DNA from 3 places in the Pseudomonas sp. GW821-FHT09C08 genome. Region 2 is predicted to be linked to each of the others. Evidence: predicted binding sites of a transcription regulator. Region 2 holds the regulator's gene; each other region holds the start of a gene.
What was found. The regulator FliA, encoded in region 2, starts transcription of late flagellar genes. The targets are predictions, from matches to a motif close to CTAAAGTTTNNNNNNNNNNNGCCGNTAA.

Region 1: a site for FliA is predicted at 2,453-2,480, ahead of flgM (flagellar biosynthesis anti-sigma factor FlgM). Genes of this name have one in related genera too.
Region 3: a site for FliA is predicted at 1,576-1,603, ahead of AC07OJ_RS02200 (methyl-accepting chemotaxis protein). Genes of this name have one in related genera too.

Annotation. Positions count from the first base shown of each region.
Region 1 is NZ_JBWKPG010000004.1:152,563-156,771, reverse strand. It holds gene cheR (protein-glutamate O-methyltransferase CheR) at 1-543, opposite strand, end outside; gene AC07OJ_RS15345 (chemotaxis protein CheV) at 586-1,518, opposite strand; gene flgA (flagellar basal body P-ring formation chaperone FlgA) at 1,612-2,376, shown strand; gene flgM (flagellar biosynthesis anti-sigma factor FlgM) at 2,517-2,840, shown strand; gene AC07OJ_RS15330 (flagella synthesis protein FlgN) at 2,889-3,359, shown strand; gene AC07OJ_RS15325 (flagellar brake protein) at 3,456-4,205, shown strand.
Region 2 is NZ_JBWKPG010000004.1:492,195-496,403, reverse strand. It holds gene AC07OJ_RS16945 (chemotaxis protein CheW) at 1-753, opposite strand, end outside; gene AC07OJ_RS16940 (protein phosphatase CheZ) at 765-1,553, opposite strand; gene AC07OJ_RS16935 (chemotaxis response regulator CheY) at 1,572-1,946, opposite strand; gene fliA (RNA polymerase sigma factor FliA) at 2,117-2,857, opposite strand; gene fleN (flagellar synthesis regulator FleN) at 2,854-3,687, opposite strand; gene flhF (flagellar biosynthesis GTPase FlhF) at 3,794-4,209, opposite strand, start outside.
Region 3 is NZ_JBWKPG010000001.1:557,847-562,055, forward strand. It holds gene AC07OJ_RS02200 (methyl-accepting chemotaxis protein) at 1-1,508, opposite strand, end outside; gene AC07OJ_RS02205 (undecaprenyl-diphosphate phosphatase) at 1,733-2,563, shown strand; gene AC07OJ_RS02210 (DUF1294 domain-containing protein) at 2,560-2,943, shown strand; gene AC07OJ_RS02215 (MmcQ/YjbR family DNA-binding protein) at 2,932-3,288, opposite strand; gene AC07OJ_RS02220 (LysR substrate-binding domain-containing protein) at 3,285-4,193, opposite strand.

The DNA.
Region 1 (4,209 bases), 340 kb from region 2:
CCCTTTCGGGTCGAAGTAACGTTGCAGGCGCTCCTGGGACAAGCCACGGCCCAGGGCCAGGCTGTCGTACTCGCCGGTCTTGCAGTTGGTGAGCATGGTGCCGGACAGATCAGTGGCGACAATTTGCGCACCGGCCTTGAGCTGGCCCATGTTTGTCCGCTCGAACTCATCGATGGACATCGAGATCGAGTACGGTTCCTGCCCCGAGGAGCAGGCCGCCGACCAGATGCGCAGGCGCTGGCCCGGGCTGGCCTTGATGGCTTCCGGCAGCACCTTGCTCTTGAGCACTTCAAACGGATAGGTGTCGCGAAACCACAAGGTTTCGTTGGTGGTCATGGCATCGACCACCATTTCCTTGAGCCCGCTGCGCGGCTGGCCCTGGATGCGCTGGACCAACTCGCCCAGCGACTTGATGCCCTGCTGTTCCATCAGTTTGTTGAGACGGCTGGATACCAGGTACTGCTTGTTCTCACCGAGCAATATGCCACAGGCTTTTTCCAGGAAGACCCGGAACTGTTCGAAATCCAAATTACCCGTAGACAATGATACCGCCTCTTAAATCGTGTGACCGCCAGGGGACATCCCCTAGCCGTGATCTGCTGCCTTGATCCGGTCGACTACCCGGGCTGCCAGGTCATCAGGGCGGAATTTGGCCAGGAAGTCATCGGCACCGACCTTCTTGACCATCGCCTGATTGAATACACCCGACAACGAAGTATGCAGGATGATATGCAATTTTTGCATGCGTGGGTCATTGCGTATCTCGGCCGTGAGGGTGTAGCCGTCCATTTCCGGCATCTCGATGTCAGAGATCATCATCAAGAATTCTTCTTCCGGCTTCTTGCCTTCGTCCACCAGCTTGCGCAGGTAATCCAGCGCCTGGCGACCATCATTGAGCGCCACCACCTCCACACCGACGGTCTGCAGGCAACGGGTCACCTGCTTGCGCGCCACCGAGGAGTCGTCCACCGTCAGCACCCGCAAGGAAATCGCCTTGTGTGCCGTCTCGGCGTCCACCACACCCACGGAAATCGATTCCGAGGTCGGCGCCACTTCGGCGAGGATCTTCTCCACGTCGATGATTTCCACCAACTGGTTATCGACCCGCGTCACCGCCGTGAGGTAGTGATCGCGGCCAGTGCCCTTGGGCGGCGGATGGATCTCTTCCCAATTCATGTTGACGATGCGCTCCACCGAGCGCACCAGGAAACCCTGGGTCTTGGTGTTGTACTCGGTAATGATCACGAAAGGATTCTCGCGGTCCTGCAGGGCCGGCGAACCGGTGGCCAGCGCCAAGTCGAGAATCGGGATGGTCGCGCCGCGGATGTTGGCGACGCCGCACACCACGGGACTGGACTTGGGCATGATCGTCAGCTTGGGGCACTGCAACACTTCCCGCACCTTGAACACGTTGATGCCATACAACTGTTTGCCATCCAGGCGAAAAAGCAACAACTCCAGGCGATTCTGCCCTACCAGCTGTGTCCGCTGGTTTACTGAATCCATTACTCCTGCCATGCCTTTACTCCTACGCTAAAACCTTTGGCCTGTTCCCTAAAGGGCAGACGCGCACCCAACACTAAACGGCACGGGCTTTGCAATTTACAGATCATGGATATTAAAACGACAGTTTCCCGACGCCCCGGCTTCCCACGGTACTGCAGATTGCTCTGCGTCTCGATGGCATTGCTCGCCTTGAGCCTGGGAACCACGGCCCGCGCCGATAACGTCACCTTGCCTGATCTACTTATCGGCGTCACTCAGGGCTTTCTTGAGTTCACTGTAGAAGATTATCTGGCGACCACCCAGACACCCGGGCGTTATGAAATCCAGGTCAGCCAGCTCGATCCGCGCCTGCGCATGCCAATTTGCGACAAGGAATTGACAGCCACCCTGGAAAGTCCCGCCCAGCCCATCGGCCGCGTGACGGTGAAAGTTCGCTGCGAAGGCGCCTCGCCCTGGACCGTGTTCGTGCCGGCGCAGGTCAAATTGTTCCGCGATGTGGTGGTGGTGGCCCGCCCGCTGAAACGCACCGGCATCATCGGTTTCGAGGACGTTGTCCTGCGTGAACGCGACATCAGCATGATCAATCAGGGTTACCTGACCTCCCTCGACCAGGCCGTCGGACAGAAATTGACCCGACCAGTGGTCACCGACCAGGTCATTACCCTGGTGCACCTGGAGCAGGCGGAGGTGATCCGCAAGGGCGATCAGGTGGTGATTTCCGCCAGCAGCGGCGCGCTGCAGGTAAAGATGCCAGGCGAGGCGCTGTCCAATGGCGGCATGAGCGAGCAGATCCGGGTGAAGAACCTCAACTCGAACCGGGTGATCAAGGCGCGGGTGACGGCACCCGGCCAAGTGGAGGTGGCTTTATAGACCGCTGGTATCGGACGCCGGCTTTTCCTACACTGTGGGTTGGGTGCCGGCCTGTGCAGTTTATTGTCAATTGCGCCTAAAGTTTGTCCGGGTATGGCCGAAAACATGGCAAGCGTCCAAATACCCAGAGGTTTTTTATCATGGTCATCGATTTCAGTCGTTTGAATAACACCCCGGCAACGTCAGGCCCTACGCGTACCACCGGTACCAAGGACAGCGTAGAAGCCAAGGCCCAGCCACTGCCCGCGAAGGCAGAACAGGCGAGCGCCAGCCAGAGCGGGGAATCCGTACACCTGAGCAATGAGGCTCAACAGTTGCAGAAGGTCACTGACTCGCTGCGCGATCAACCGGTAGTCAATAAAGCCCGTGTGGCCGAATTGAAACAGGCAATCGCCGATGGCAGCTATAAAGTCGACAGCAACCGTGTAGCCAGCAAGCTGCTTAATTTCGAAGCCGAGCGCTAGGCACAGGCCTGCGCCGGGCTTTTGGACGCTTAAACCCCAAGGCCAGCCATGCATCACGACGAACATTTGCTTCAACTGATCATTGATGATCTAGCGCCGACGCAACATTTGCTCGAGCTGCTGAAAGAAGAATCCCTGGCACTCTTCGGCCGGGACATGCCCTTGCTGGAAGAAATTCTGGCGCGCAAACAATCGCTGATTGTCCTGCTGGAACAGCACGGCAAAAAACGCAGCGAAATCCTCATCAGCCTCGGCCTGCCGGCAGACCATGATGGCCTGGCACAATTGGCCAGCCACTCCTCGGTCGGCGATCAATTGCTGGCCCAGAGCAAAGAACTCAATCAATTGCTCGCCCAGTGCCAGGAAGCCAACCTGCTCAACGGTCAGTCGATCCAGCTTCAGCAAGCTACGACCGCCAACCAGTTGCGTATACTTCACGGCGGTGAGCCTCCGGCGCTTTACAACGCCCAGGGATCCACCTCGCGCCTGGTCAAGCCAAGCACCCGCAGCCAAGCCTGATGCCCGTTTACCGCGCGGCCTATCCAAGTCGCGCCACATACTGGCAAAATGCCTGCTCTTGCGTGTAGTCGTATTTTGTCTGGAGATGGAAGAACCGTGTTCAACGCCCTTAATGCGGAAGATGCCCCGCAGCCACCCAAGGTCCTCACCACGCCTCTGGAAATCGCCGGCACCTTGCGGATGCTGCAAGAAAGCCATGACCCGCTGATCATCACCTTCCACGAACGCAGCCAACGCTTCCAGAGTTACCTGGTGGATGTCGACCGCGAGGGCGGCACCCTGGCCCTGGATGAAATGATCCCGCGTGACGGCGAACGCCACCTGGAAAACGGTGAGCCGTTCCGCATCGAAGGCTTCCACGACGGCGTGCGTGTTGCGTGGGAAAGCAACGGCGCCATGAGCATCAGCGAAAAGGACGGCCACCGCATCTACACCGGCAGCTTGCCCGACGAGGTGGTTTACCATCAGCGTCGCAACGCTTTCCGGGCCGCCTTGAAGCTGGCCCAACTGGTCAACATCGAACTGGGCGGCGAGAAACTCAAGGCGCCGATCAGTGGCAAATTGCTGGATATTTCCGCCACCGGCTGCAAACTGCGCTTTGATGGCGATATTTCCGAGCGCCTGCAATTGGGCCAGGTCTACGACCGCTTCATCGCCGCCCTGCCCTTTGGCAGCATGACCACCTCGGTCGAGCTGCGTTACCTGCACTTCGAAGAGAAGATCAACACCACCTTCGCCGGCGTGCGCTTCCACAACATGAGTGGCTTGGTGCAGCGCCAGGTCGAGCGTTTCGTCTACCAGCTGCAACGCGAAGCACGCCGCTTCGATAAAGACGACGACTTTTAAAGCT
Region 2 (4,209 bases):
CGGCAAGGCGTCGGCCGCGAAGGTGCCTTTGCCATGCAGTTGGTCGAGCAGTGCTTCGAATTCGTCATCGGTGATGTCGGTGCTGGTCGACGCGGCAGGCGCATCCACAGCGGCGGCAGGCGCCACGGCGTCGGCCGCGAACTGGCCTTTGCCGTGCAACTGGTCGAGCAGGGATTCAAATTCTGCGTCGGTAATGTCTTCGCTGGTCGGCGCTTGTGGCGCGGCGGCTGCAGGCGCTTCAGCCTCGGCTTTCACCGCATTGAGGGAGTTGAGCAACTGCTCGAACTCGCTGTCCGTCACGTCCGCTTCAGGCTCTGCCACAGGCGCAGGCTCAGCTTGCGCCACGGGCGCTGCCGAGGTGTCGGCCGGCTCTGCCAGGCGCGCCAGGGCGGCGAGCAGTTCCGGGGTGGCCGCAGTGATCGGGGCACGTTCGCGGACTTCGCTGAACATGCCGTTGACCGCATCCAGTGCTTCGAGAATCACGTCCATCAATTCCGAGTCAACGTGACGCTCACCCTTGCGCAGGATGTCGAACACGTTCTCGGCGATGTGGCAGCACTCCACCAGCTCATGGAGCTGGAGGAAGCCGGCGCCCCCTTTTACAGTGTGAAAACCGCGAAAAATTGCATTGAGCAGGTTCGCATCATCCGGACGGCTTTCCAGCTCGACCAGTTGCTCGGACAGTTGCTCTAAAATTTCGCCGGCCTCTACAAGGAAATCCTGAAGGATTTCTTCATCGGCGCCGAAGCTCATGTGGGTGCTCCTTAGAAGCCTAAACTGGATAACAGGTCATCTACGTCATCCTGACCTGACACAACGTCTTCACGTTTATCGGCATGAATCTGCGGACCTTCACCCTTGGCGAGATGTTTTTGTGGATCTTTTTCCGAGAGGATCGCTTCACGGTCATGTTCGATGCCGGCAAAACGGTCTACCTGGCCGGCCATGAGCACCAGTTTGAGCAGGTTGCTTTCCACTTCGGTGACCAACTGAGTCACACGCTTGATCACCTGGCCGGTGAGGTCCTGGTAATCCTGGGCCAGCAGAATGTCATTGAGGTTGCTGGAAACCGTGCGGTTTTCCTGCTCGCTGCGTGACAAGAATCCGTCGACCCGACGCGCCAGTTCCCGAAATTCCTCAGCCCCCACCTCGCGGCGCATGAAGCGGCCCCAATCGTGGCTCAGGGCCTGGGCTTCGGTGGCCATGCCATTGACCAGGGGCGTGGCGTTTTCCACCAGGTCCATGGTGCGGTTGGCCGCCGCTTCAGTCAGCCTGACCACATAGGACAGGCGTTCGGTCGCGTCGGTGATTTGCGAAATTTCTTCGGCCTGGGGCATGTGCGGGTCAATCTGGAAATTGACAATCGCACTGTGCAGCTCGCGTGTGAGCTTGCCCACTTCCTGATACAGGCCGCGGTCACGGGTCTGGTTGAGCTCATGGATTAACTGCACCGCGTCGCCGAACTGGCCTTTTTCAAGGCTGTCAACCAACTGGTGAGCATGCTTTTTCAGGGTCGACTCAAAGTCTCCCTGTGACGTTTCTTTATGCTCCATAGCTCCCCCGCGATGGCATTAGCCGTGGATGCGTTCGAAGATTTTTTCGATCTTCTCTTTCAAGGCCAATGCAGTGAATGGCTTGACCACATAACCGTTGACCCCGGCTTGGGCGGCTTCGATGATCTGTTCACGCTTGGCTTCGGCGGTCACCATCAGCACGGGAAGGCTGCGCAGTTTTTCGTCGGCGCGCACATGGCGCAGCAAGTCGATACCGGTCATGCCCGGCATGTTCCAGTCCGTTACCAGAAAGTCGATGCTCCCGCTGTTGAGGATCGGAATCGCCGTAATGCCGTCATCCGCCTCGACCGTGTTAGTGAACCCAAGGTCACGCAACAGGTTTTTTATGATCCGCCGCATCGTTGAGAAGTCATCAACGATGAGGATTTTCATGTTCTTGTCCAATTCGACCTCCAAGCAGTCTTAAACGCGCCCAGCACCTGGACGCGCCATTTCAATCAACAGGCATTACACAAAAAGGACTGCAGGGGGCACCACGGGCCGATCCCGCGAGGGTCAATCACCCTCGCGGTGTGGTTTGCAGTGCTCCCCAACACTGCCTGTCAGCGCGCTCGCCACTCTCCCAAACGCCCCCGCAAGCGGGCTGCGCACTGGCTGTGCAACTGGCTGACCCGCGATTCGCTGACTCCCAGGACCTCACCGATTTCCTTGAGGTTCAGCTCTTCGTCGTAGTACAGCGCCAACACCAGTCGCTCACGCTCCGGCAAATTGGCAATCGCGTCCGCCAACGCCCCCTGGAAGCGTTCATCCTCCAGGTCGCGCGACGGCTCCAGATGAGCACTCGCGCCGTCCTCGTGCAGCCCTTCGTGTTCGCCGTCCTGCAACAGGTCGTCGAAACTGAACAGGCGGCTGCCCAAGGTATCGTTCAAAATCCCGTAGTAATCGTCGAGACTCAATTGGAGTTCGGCCGCAACTTCGTGATCTTTAGCGTCGCGACCGGTTTTTGCTTCAATTGCGCGAATTGCGTCACTGACCATGCGCGTATTGCGATGCACCGAACGCGGCGCCCAGTCACCTTTACGCACTTCATCGAGCATCGCGCCACGGATGCGGATACCCGCATACGTCTCGAAACTCGCGCCCTTGCTCGCGTCGTATTTGGTCGACACTTCGAGCAGGCCGATCATGCCCGCCTGGATCAGGTCTTCGACCTGGACGCTGGCGGGCAGGCGTGCCAGCAAGTGATAAGCGATGCGCTTGACCAGCGGCGCATAGCGCTCGATCAATTCACCCTGGCTGTCACGTGCCGATTTCTTGTAAAGGTTGTAGCCGCTGGATGTCATAGCACCGGTCCTGCGCTCGTCTGATGCACCAATCGCTCGACGAAAAACTCCAGATGCCCCCGAGGGTTGGCAGGCAACGGCCAGGTATCGACCTTCTGGGCAATAGCCTTGAACGCCAAGGCGCATTTGGAACGAGGGAACGCTTCGTAGACTGCACGCTGCTTTTGCACAGCCTTGCGTACACACTCGTCGTAGGGAACTGCGCCGACGTATTGTAAGGCGACATCGAGGAAGCGATCCGTGACCTTGGTCAACTTGGCGAACAGATTGCGCCCTTCCTGTGGACTCTGGGCCATGTTGGCCAGCACGCGGAAGCGGTTCATGCCGTAGTCACGGTTAAGCAATTTGATCAGGGCATAGGCGTCGGTGATCGAGGTGGGTTCATCGCAGACCACCAACAGGACTTCCTGCGCAGCGCGCACGAAGCTGACCACGGACTCGCCGATCCCGGCGGCGGTGTCGATCACCAGCACGTCGAGGTTGTCGCCGATATCGCTGAACGCCTGGATCAGGCCGGCATGCTGCGCCGGGCTCAGGTGCACCATGCTCTGGGTGCCGGAGGCGGCCGGCACGATGCGGATACCGCCAGGGCCCTGCAGCAGCACGTCGCGCAGCTCGCAGCGCCCTTCGATCACATCGGCAAGCGTGTGTTTGGGCGTCAGCCCCAGCAGAACGTCGACGTTCGCCAGCCCCAGGTCAGCATCCAGCAGCATGACGCGACGGCCAAGCTCTGCCAGGGCCAGGGACAAATTCACTGACACGTTAGTTTTCCCGACGCCACCTTTGCCGCCGGTCACCGCGATCACCTGTACGGGATGCATGCTGCCCATTTTATTTCTTTACCTTGTCTTGCTTAGACGCAGGCTACATGGCTTGGCCGCGTGAATCGCTTGCAGACCATCGATGTAGGTACATTTCACGGTGTTCATCCTGCCCTCAACCCACCCGCTTTGCCGGGCTGTGATAGAGGTCGGCGAACATATCGGCCATCGCTTCCTCGCTAGGCTCTTCTTGCATTTGCACGCTGACTGCACGGCTGACCAACTGATGACGGCGCGGCAGATGCAGATCATCCGGAATCCGCGGGCCGTCGGTCAGGTAGGCGACCGGCAACTCATGACTGATGGCCAGGCTCAACACCTCGCCCAGGCTCGCGGTTTCGTCGAGCTTGGTGAGGATGCAGCCGGCCAGGCCGCAGCGTTTGTAGCTATGGTACGCAGCGGTAAGAACCTGTTTCTGGCTGGTGGTTGCAAGCACCAGGTAATTTTTCGACTTGATGCCGCGCCCGGCCAGGCTTTCCAGCTGCATGCGCAACGCAGGGTCGCTGGCTTGCAGGCCGGCGGTATCGATCA
Region 3 (4,209 bases), on a different contig from region 2:
TTCTGGTTGATGTCTTCGACTACGTGCGCCTGTTGCAGGGTAGCGCTGGCAATCGAGGCATTCAGGCCGTTGAGGTTGCGCAGGGCCTGGCCGATGGCATTGAGGCTGGCCCCAGCCTGGCCGGCCTGTTCGATGGTCAGCTGCGATGCGCTGTGGCTGTCGCTGATGACCTTGACCGCCGCTTCCGAATGCCCCTGCAAGCGCTCGATCATCAGTTGGATCTCGGCAGTCGACTTCTGCGTGCGCTGGGCCAGCAGGCGCACTTCGTCGGCTACCACCGCAAAGCCACGGCCTTGTTCACCGGCGCGCGCCGCTTCAATCGCGGCGTTCAGCGCGAGCAGGTTGGTCTGGTCGGCGATCGAGCGGATCACCTCCAGCACGCCGCCAATCTGCGTGCTTTCGCTGGACAGGGTGCGGATCACTTCGACGGCCTGGCGGATGGTGCCGGAGAGGTGGTCGATCTGCTGCAGGCTGCCGTCGATATTGACCTGGCCTTGCTGGGCCTGGACCTGGGCGTCGCGCATTTCGCTGGCGGCGTGTTCGGCGTTCTTGGCCACGTCCTGTACACCATAGGTGACCTCATTGATCGCGGTGGCCACCAGTTCCATCTGCTGGGACTGCTGCTGGCTGCGAGCATGGGCCTGGGTGGCGTTGGTGCCCAGCTCCCTGGACGACTCGCCGAGCGCGTTGGCGCACACCTGCAACTGGCTGACCACCTGGCGCAGCTTGGCGGTGAAGCTGTTGAAGTGCCGGGACAGTTGGGTGACTTCGTCGTCGCCGTGGGTGTCGAGGCTGCGCGTGAGGTCGCTTTCGCCGCTGGCGATGTTGCCCATGGCGTTCACCGCTGCCTGCAATGGCTGCACGATGCTGCGGGCGATCAGCGTGACCAGCAGCGCCATGACCAGCGCGATGCCCAGGCCGATCACCGAGGCTTTCCACACCTGGCCGCTGAATTCGGCCTGCACATCATCCACGTATACGCCGGAGCCGATGATCCAGCCCCACGGCTCGAACAGCTGGATATACGAGGTTTTCGCCACCGGCGCTTCGGCGCCAGGTTTCGGCCAGCGGTAGTTGACGATGCCGGCGCCCTTGGCCTTGGCCAGGATCACGAATTCGTTGAACACCGCAAACCCGTCGGGGTCACGGATGGCCGAGAGGTTCTGGCCATCCAGCTTGGGGTTGGCCGGGTGCATGATCATCACGGGGGTGAGGTCGTTGATCCAGAAGTAGTCGTCATGGTCGTAGCGCAAGCCACGCACCGCGCTCAAGGCCTGCTTCTGCGCAGCGTCACGGGTCATCACGCCAGTGGTTTCGAGGCTGTGATAAAACGTCAGGATGCCGCTGGCGGTCTGGACCACGTGCTGGGTCTGCTGGCGCTTGGCCTGGTACAGGTCGTCATGAATCTGCCTGAGCATCAATAAACCCAGGGCAAACAGCATCAGCACGGCGACTATCAGGATCAGCCAGAGGCGCCGACTGATCGACATATTGCGCAAACTGTTCATCGTCCTGTCACTCCGTGCTTTTTATAATTGTGGGTGCTGCATCGACTTTTACGCCTTGTCTGATAGGCTTTCGGCCTGCAATCGCAAAACCTGAGTACTGCCTGATTTTTCACAGAATTTTTGCAGGCCGGCGTTGAGAATCAACGCCGGGCCTTGGGTGTGCCCGTCAGTGAACATTAAAAGATAAACCAGGCATGCGATTGAGCATGACCTTTGGGGGAAGTATGGATTTGTGGACCGCCGCACAGGCATTGATTCTCGGCGTGGTGGAGGGGCTGACGGAGTTCTTGCCGATCTCCAGCACCGGCCACCAGATTATCGTCGCCGACCTGCTCGACTTCGGCGGCGAACGCGCCATGGCGTTCAACATCATCATCCAGCTCGGCGCGATCCTCGCGGTGGTCTGGGAATTTCGCCGCAAGATCCTCGACGTGGTCACCGGCCTGCCGACCCAGCGCAACGCCCAGCGCTTCACGATCAACCTGTTGATCGCGTTTCTGCCGGCGGTGGTGCTCGGGGTGATCTTTGCCGACTTGATCCACCACTACCTGTTCAACCCGATTACCGTGGCCACGGCGCTGGTGGTGGGCGGCATCATCATGTTGTGGGCCGAGCGGCGCCAGCATGAAGTGCACGCCGAAAGCGTGGACGAGATCACCTGGAAAGACGCGCTGAAGGTTGGGTTTGCGCAGTGCCTGGCGATGATTCCGGGCACCTCGCGCTCGGGCTCGACCATCATCGGTGGGTTGCTGTTCGGCCTGTCGCGCAAGACCGCCACCGAGTTCTCGTTCTTCCTGGCGATGCCGACCATGGTCGGTGCGGCGGTGTATTCGGGCTATAAGTACCGCGACCTGTTCCAGCCGGCTGACCTGCCGGTGTTTGCCATCGGCTTTGTCACCTCGTTCATCTTCGCGATGATCGCGGTCAAGGGCCTGCTCAAGTTCATCGCCAGCCACAGTTATGCGGCGTTTGCCTGGTACCGCATTGCGTTCGGCCTGCTGATCCTGGCGACCTGGCAGTTCGGCTGGATCGACTGGGCGGCCGCCAAGGCATGATGATCCAGCACCCGCGCCTGAAGGCGCTGATCTTCGTGCTGCTGTGCGCGGCGCCCGGGTTGGGCTCGGTACTGGTGTGGCTACGCGGTGAAACGCTGATCCCGCTGGTGGCGTATGGCGTGGTCAGCGTGATCGCGTTTTTCCTCTACTGGAGCGACAAGCGCAAGGCGCGTACCGACGGCTGGCGCACCCCGGAAAACATCCTCCACGCGGTGGAACTGGCGGGCGGCTGGCCGGGGGCGCTGATCGCGCAGCAGGTGTTTCGCCACAAGACCCGCAAGGTGTCGTACCAGGTGCTGTTCTGGGTGATCGTGTTGCTGCACCAGGTGTTCTGGCTCGACCAGTTGTTCCTCGGCGGCACGCTGGTTTCAGTCCTCTAGCAACAAACCGATCTGCGTGCGCTTGGGCAGCTTGCTCACCACCAACTGGTGGGAACGCTGCAACAAGCCGCGCAGTTCCTCGGCGCCCAGCGGGTAGGGCGTGTTCATGATGATCCACTGCGCCCGCGCCAAATACGGCGCCGGGTGAATGCCCGGGCGGTCGACATGGCCGAGGAACAGCTCCTTGTCGACCTTGAACGCCAACGAGTCACCGCGCAGGTTCTGCAGGGCAAACATCTTGTTGCCGGCAATCGAGAACACCCGCACGCCACCCCATTTGTAGTCTTCCCGCGCGCCGGGCAGGCTCAGGCAGAAGTCTGCGACGTGGGCTTCGGTCATCTTCATAGCAGGCGATCTCCACAGCCTTTGAACCCTTCCTCGAGGTAATCGATCCAGGCGCGAATGGCCGGCAGCACGCCGCGTCGATGCGGGTACACGGCCTGCAGCCAGCCACCCGGCAGGGACCATTGCGGCAGCAGTTGCACCAGGCGGCCGCTGGCCAGTTCTTCTTCGCAGTACATCATCGGCAGCACGGTAAAGCCCAGGCCCATGATCGCGCTGGCTTTGCGCACAATGAAGTCGTCGATGCCCAGCCGGGCTTCCATCGCCAGCTCGTGCGGGTTGCCCTGGGGGTCGAGGATGCGCTGGTGTACCAGGCGATCCGCCTCCAGCGCGCCGAGTATCGGCAACTGCTTGAGGTCATCGAGGGTAGTGACCTGGCGCCCGAGCATCAGGGCGGGGCTGGCGACCAGCACGGTCTGGGCCTGGCGCAGGCGCTTGGTCACCAGCAGCGGGTCCTCGTCACCGAGTTCGCGCACGCGCAGTGCCACGTCGATGCCTTCGGCGACCAGATCGACGCGGCGGTTGACCAGGGTCATTTCCAGCTGGACCAGCGGGTGGGCGGCCAGAAACCCGGCCACCAGTTCCGGCAGAATGTGCTGGGCCATGCCCACCGGGCAGCTCACCCGCAAGCGCCCGCGCGGTTCGCTGGACATACTGGCGACGGCTTCATCGGCCATTTCCGCTTCCAGCAGCATGGCCTGGCAATGGCGCAGGTAGCGCTCGCCGACGGCGGTCAGGGTCAATTGGCGGGTGGTGCGCTGCAGCAGGCGCGCGCCGAGGCGTTCTTCCAGCTCGGCAATGCGCCGGGACAGGCGCGACTTGGGAATCCCCAACAGCCGCCCGGCGGCCGCAAAGCCACCGGCTTCGACGACTTTGGCGAAATAGTAGAGGTCGTTGAGGTCTTGCATGGTCGGCCTGTTGTCC